Regions from separate parts of the Paenibacillus sp. FSL P2-0121 genome, predicted to be linked through region 1. Evidence: predicted binding sites of a transcription regulator. Region 1 holds the regulator's gene; the other holds the start of a gene.
The links. The regulator LexA, encoded in region 1, represses DNA repair genes until DNA is damaged. The targets are predictions, from matches to a motif close to CGAACATATGTTCG.
Positions count from the first base shown of each region.

Region 2: a site for LexA is predicted at 1,228-1,241, ahead of dndB (DNA sulfur modification protein DndB). Genes of this name have one in related genera too.

Region 1 is NZ_CP150245.1:3,947,106-3,950,530, forward strand. It holds gene MKY54_RS17485 (hypothetical protein) at 1-252, opposite strand, end outside; gene MKY54_RS17490 (DUF896 domain-containing protein) at 302-511, opposite strand; gene MKY54_RS17495 (LysM peptidoglycan-binding domain-containing protein) at 621-1,034, opposite strand; gene lexA (transcriptional repressor LexA) at 1,286-1,912, shown strand; gene MKY54_RS17505 (L,D-transpeptidase) at 2,092-2,430, shown strand; gene MKY54_RS17510 (hypothetical protein) at 2,581-2,961, shown strand; gene MKY54_RS17515 (hypothetical protein) at 3,184-3,425, shown strand, end outside.
Region 2 is NZ_CP150245.1:843,199-846,623, forward strand. It holds gene dndC (DNA phosphorothioation system sulfurtransferase DndC) at 1-84, opposite strand, end outside; gene dndB (DNA sulfur modification protein DndB) at 77-1,168, opposite strand; gene MKY54_RS03615 (histidine kinase dimerization/phospho-acceptor domain-containing protein) at 1,399-1,596, shown strand; gene MKY54_RS03620 (helix-turn-helix transcriptional regulator) at 1,832-2,176, opposite strand; gene MKY54_RS03625 (DNA-binding protein) at 2,344-2,982, shown strand; gene MKY54_RS03630 (hypothetical protein) at 3,184-3,425, shown strand, end outside.

The DNA.
Region 1 (3,425 bases):
ATAGTACAGTACTACTCCCAGCCAATTAGCCAGCATGCCATTACCTTTGGCCTGATCAATAGAACCAACTACCCAAAACATAGTGCCAAGTATCACTAACACTACCGGAAATGCAATGTTGCGACCTTTAAAGACTTCGGCATTCTGGGTAGGAGATTTAGAGGCATAAATCGTATCCTTGCCTTGTTTCTTTCTTTGCTTGTTGATTTGCTGTGTGTTGCGTTGAACCATTCTTTCCCAAGAACGGGCCATGTGCGTTCCCCCTAGTCATCCTGAAATATCTATGAAAAGGAACAGCGAGCTAATGTTTAAGCCCCTTGTTACCTTGTTCATGCTCATCGTTATCTACTACTTCAATAGTATTTAATTGTGCTCGGAAGTTATTACGGATATTCCCCAGGTAAATTTCACGAAGCTTGGCGCGTTCCGCCACTTCCTCTTGATTAAGGCCTACGCTCTTCTGTTTGCGTGCCAATTCGTTAATTCGCGCGACCAACTCATCAATATTCAATACTTTCCCTCCCCCTATAAATTAATTCTAACTCTGCCATGAGAAAAAGAGCTTGTCAAGGTCTACTCCCTGCAAGCTCTACTGGTCATTCTATTATGTTCTCAGAAAATTAATAAATAGGTAAAGTAAGTATGTCTCCAGCGTTAATTTGACTACTCTTAATCCCACTTGAACGTTTAATTCCTTCTATATAAACAACTGTCTTCATATCAGCTGGTTTATTCTTAAGGGCAATACTCCATAGTGTATCTCCACGTTCAACCACAATCCGCTTCTCTTCCTTCATTATAGTCGTCGATCCTGCAAATACATTTCCCACTACTGTTAGGCCAGATAATACTAGCACGAAAATCAATATTAACTTAATAAAGAAATCTTGACGGAACAACGAAATCATCCCTCCAAGCAAACGTTCCGTTATCTCTTTCACCTTAGCGGAATTACGGGCAACGTCATTATGTCCTATAGATTCAACCACTGGGGCCTTATCGTAGATGCTGCGGTATGTACTGTATTTTAGCATAATCATCATCCTCCAAACACTTGTTCTTACTTTCGATTTTATAATAACACGAACATGTGTTTTGTTCAATACTATTTCAGAACAATTGTTCTCTTTTTTTCGAGAGACTCAAGCGGTTCATTTTATTATCATTTGTCTACCATTTTTTAACTCTAGCAGATTAATATTTATAATAGTTAGAACTTATGTTTGTGCGAACGGTAGTTCTATGTTATAATTTTCCCAAACATTACTATATGGGGTTGATTCCAATGTCAAAGATTTCAAGTCGCCAGCTGGCGATCCTGGAATTTATACGAAGCGAAGTCCGCAGCAAGGGTTATCCACCTTCCGTCCGGGAAATTGGAGAAGCTGTTGGCCTTGCTTCCAGCTCCACAGTTCACGGTCATTTGGACCGGCTTGAGAAAAAGGGACTTATTCGTCGAGATCCAACGAAGCCACGTGCAATAGAATTACTAGGCCAAGAGGATTCAGAGAATGTTCACCAATTCGCGCAGACCATCTCACGGATTCCTGTCGTAGGTAAAGTTACCGCCGGGGTACCTATCACTGCTACAGAGAATATCGAAGACTACTTCCCACTTCCTACTCACTATGTAGGTGACAACAAAGTATTTATGCTGTCTGTCATGGGTGATAGTATGGTGGACGCAGGCATTATGAATGGTGACTATGTGATTGTTCGCCAACAACAAACAGCGGACAACGGAGATATCGTTGTAGCCATGACCGAAGAAGATGAAGCAACCGTTAAGACCTTTTACAAGGAACGTGATCATATACGGCTTCAGCCGGAGAATCCAGCTTATGAGCCGCTTCGCCTTAATCGCGTAACTATTCTCGGAAGAGTCATCGGATTGTTTCGAGATATCCACTAAGTATGCACTTCTAACATAAAAGGCTGTTCCGCATATGCGGAACAGCCTTTTTTCTACGTTTTTTTTGCTTTTCCAACCACTTACGAACATTTGTTCCCAATGGCTAAAATGGCCATTTTCTATGAATAACCCTTTAGGCGTTCTGCTCATATCCTAATTAGGAAGGAGTGTTGCGTATAATGCCCAACTACCGAATTATTGTAGATCTGACCCAACGAATGTTATATCTTCTGGACAATGATATTGTGATTAGAGGTTACCCTGTCGGCATCGGTAAGATGTTAACCCAATCCCCAGTGGGTGAATTCACTATTATTAACAAACAACCCGACCCAGGGGGTCCCTTCGGTGTGTTTTGGATGGGACTGTCTAAACCACACTACGGAATTCATGGAAACAATGACCCTTCCTCCATTGGGAAAGAGGTGTCCCACGGCTGCATCCGGATGTACAACGAGGATGTGTTAGCACTCGCTGCTATTGTCCCTATAGGCACACGAGTAACGATAAGAAATTAAATTCGAATGGAGGCTCGGCAACCCCCAAATCACATTAAAAAATGGGGGTCATTACATAAGTAAGTATTTTTTCATTAGCATACTAGGAGTTTGGTGATTATATGTCGAATATTGTTAACAGGATTGCAAATTGAAAAGGATGTGTTTAGTTTGAATAATTCAAAAATTAGAACCCTCGTCGATTTTAAAGTCGATGCACTGGGTAAGCTGTCCGGTTTACTTTTAAATGATGAACAAGCTAGTGGAAAAAAAGTGAATTTGCTCACCTCTTTTGGCAGCATTCAGGGAATCGTCTCTCCAACCGTCTCCAACAAAGAGGATGTATTTGATTTAAAATCTTTGATGGATGATGTAATTGTAGACGAATACATATCTTATTTGGGAGCAGAACACCCTGATAAAAATTTCAGCTATAACTTTGTTGTCCTCAATGACGTTACTGTAAGACCTTATGCTAGTTATGGGACTCCGATCGAATACAAACAGCTGATTGTTTATACCGATCATATCACTGCCTTCAATTTTCTATAGGTTTTCATAATCATCTTAAAAAGCACCCTTGTAGCAACCCCCAATTTTGCATCATTTGCAGAATCGGAAGGTTTCTCTGGGTGCTTTTTTTGGGTTAATCGTGAAGCCGATCCTATAATTCCACGAATTTCCCTTTTAAAAGATACTAGTGGAGATCATTCAGGCATATCTTTCAATAAGCAACAATTTGAGTCTAATGAGATAACTAGGAGGTGTGATTATATGCTGATTATCTTGATGTACTTATTTGCTATTTTAGGAGTTGTTTTAATTCTAAGTGCCGCCATTATAAAATTGAAAACGCTATCTGCTTCATCTGAAATTTCTAAGCTAGTTAATGCGACCTCATCTTTTAACATCAGCTTCACCAAAACATTCATTCCCCCCAATCAATCTCACTTGATCGCACTTAACGAGCCTAATAAAAAATTGGCAATCGGTACCAAAAATCCGAAGAGTAACAA
Region 2 (3,425 bases), 3.1 Mb from region 1:
CATTAAATAAACTTCCTTAATCAACTCTTTTGCTTCAATGAATTTGGTACCAGTATTGAATATATTGAGTCCTAAATTACCCATTTATAGACACCTCCTTAAATTTGTTTTCAATCTTCTGTTCTTGTTCGGTGAGTGGGAGGTTGATTTTGGACTTAATCAAGTTTGCAGTCAACTGAATAGTTTCACCATTTTTATTAATTCTGCCAGTATTGCTATAAGCGCGTCCTTGCCAGTCTTTTTTATTTTCTCGACTCAAGTCGATGGTGTTGAGTTTCATAATATAGGACTGCCATTCATCCGGATGATACCGGTATAGATAATAGCCTATTATTCCAAGAGATTCCAGAAAAATCCCGTGAGCGACGATTGATTGAATACGTAGTTCTCGAGGTGAGATCTTCTTTTTAATAACTTCTTGCCACTCTGGGATTGATACACATAGTAACTCCCAAAAGGCGGTAACAAATTCTTTCTCTTGTTCAGATATAAGTTCGCCTTTACGTTTATTGATAAGACGAGAAGTTGTATTAAAAACATGGTTTAGCGCGAAAAGCTTCGGTGAATTCTTAGAAAGAGATACTTTTTCTCGGTCTGTATATCGTTCTAATAATGGGATATCAGATATTAAACTTTTTGTAATTAATGATAATTGATCTCGATGGTCATAAAGTATTCCGATTGATGATGTTGTATTGACGGCGTGACGATTCAAGTCTGAAAACATTTGTTGAGAGCGAGTAAGGCCAAAGTCATGAAAAAAGACCACTGAAATTGTTTCGTCTCCAAGCTCAGGAGAGATCCTCAGGGCTTCTTCGATTGCCGCTCTACGGTGTTGTCCGTCATTAATTAAAAACTTAGAATCAAGAGAGATAGTCAGTTGTCCTATGTCTTTCATCTCATCTGAAACTTCTTTGAATCTCATAGTACCGTCCACACTTGCTGTTAGAGAAGAGAAGATATAGTCCTTAGGATTCTCTAAAATATAATTGGTGATATCAGGAATCCGCGACCTATTCATTAGACGTTGTGCCCGATGCTCAACAGGAATTTCCTCTTCGTCAAACAGGAAAATTTTAGCTATTAAACGGAGTGGACACATGACAGTATAGAATTCTCTACCTGCTTGAATTCCTCTTAAAGCTGGGAAGGTGTAACTGAAGTTCATCAGCATTCTCCTTTATTACGTACGTAATAACGTGCAATATTTTTCATTTTAACTCAATACGAACAAATGTTCAACTAGTAAAGATCGTAAAAAAGTATTCTTTTTCTTTGAAGAATATAAAAATTTCTTTAAATAGGCACTCAGTTAGAACCTTTAGATATTGAGTATAATATTAAAAATGGTTAAGAGTGCAAGCCATAAATATACTGTAAGGATAGAAGAAAGGGGGAATGGAAGTTTCCGTGAGGCTTTTTCTTTATATTCAGCTAGGTCTATATCTCCGCCCAGCGGATTTGAGAGCCTATAGCACTATCAGTAACCTGTTAGAAAAGTTGCATTTTCTCTATCAGTTAAAAAACGAGTTTCTGGCCAATACATCTCATGAACTGAAGACACCGTTACACGGCATAGTTACATCTCCAATCTAATGCTGGAGGACGTTGTGGTGCATTTACAACACAACTATATGGTAAATAGCTTATTCCATCTACATCAAAGGCCCCTTCCGCCGTTTTCGGCAGAAGGGGCCTTTGATGTATGAAGGTTAAGTTTCAATCTGATTGGTGCTTTGAGGGATATACACATCGTTGTGATTTTTCAATTACAATCTATACAGTCTTTGAATTCGAAAAGATATGCAACAACGTTAATTTTTAGAAGTTGCTACTTTTCATCCTTACTTAACCCAATAGCAGCAATCACTTTTCGAGTTACCTGAGTGAGTGCTGTTATTTCTTCTGCACTTTTACTGCTTAGCAAAGCCATATGTTCATCCAACGCCTTGCGACGCTGTGTCTCATCCTCGAATCGAAAGAATTCTATAGCTGGAACATCAAACGCCGCAATAATTTTTTCTAGTGTCTCTAATGAGATATTTCGATCTCCTCGTTCGACACCACCTATGTAACTGTAGTGAAGCGAAGCAGCTTCGGCAAGTTGTTCTTGTGTCCATCCTTTTGCTTTTCTAAGCTCGCGAATGCGATTGCCGACGCTTTCTGGTAAATTCATAGGATCACCTCTACATTAAGGTTAGAAGAGGAATGCTAACCGTAACAGACTATTAAAGGCAACTTGATAATCACTAAATCTGTACTTATTAGTACTTTTTATATTGACCCTCTAGATTACAAAATATACAATGAAGGTATAAATGGATAAAAAAGGGGGATTTACGGTTGCATCTCTCTATTCTTAAAGCCTTCAACCCGGATGTTCTTGTCGAAATGTTGGAAACTGCACATTACTTTGAAAAGTGGGATAAGCTGCTATACACTGCAGATATTTTGTATAGCTATGCCCAGCGTATATATGAAGAGCGACTGTACTATAAGGCGATGGGGACGACAATACCTCTAATTAAGATGCAGCATCCACTTGTTTATTATTATGGGTTCAGTCAACAGATGCGGGGAGTTGCATATCAACATCTGGGGGATTACGAGCAAGCCAGGGATAGCATTTACAGATACGTAGAACTTGGGTGGTTGGAGGATTTAGGACCGGACGGGCAAGAGATTGCTCGTGAATTTCGATGTTTGGCAAAAATGAATTTATATGCTGTAGAGATTTTATCTGGAAAAGTAGAACTTCTGCATGATTATGCTTGCTTTCTACAGACCTATCCCAATGGACTGCTTGATGGGCTGGTTGTAATTATGCAAACTGCGCTTAGTTTTGGATTGAATGTGGATGAGCAGTTGAGTCACTTAAATGATGATGTAAGTGAAATCAAGTTAGAACAAGATAAAACCGCGCAGTCGAAGTACAGAAGGTTTTGTTATCTGGTGGATTTATATAATATGCGGAAGGACTGAATATAATGGATTAATTACCAAATTATACATACTTAGTGGAGAAAATCTCATATAAAAAAATATTACTAATGTTCCATCCGTCCACGCGGTACGAAAGAATACTATGCCAACCAACTCGCGGGTAAAAATGTTCTTGTCGGCTCTGTTCGTGGCCCCAAACAAGTGGAGGTGGCCAGGCAGCATTCTTTTTACCATGTACCTGTGGAGAACCTTACAAGCCAGAAGATAATAACCCAGATCGAATATGTAGCTATGTGTCAATCCAGAAGGAAATTCTTCGATCCTGCAAAGACAGGAATTCATTGGGTGGGTAAAGTGGTAGATTGGGAAGTGGTGAAACGAAAGGAAATAAAGGAGATTGTCCCTGAGCCTCATAAGGAAGAGAAAGATTATGTTAGATTCACTGTCGAGGAATGGATACCTTTAAAGCCTCACATTGCTTT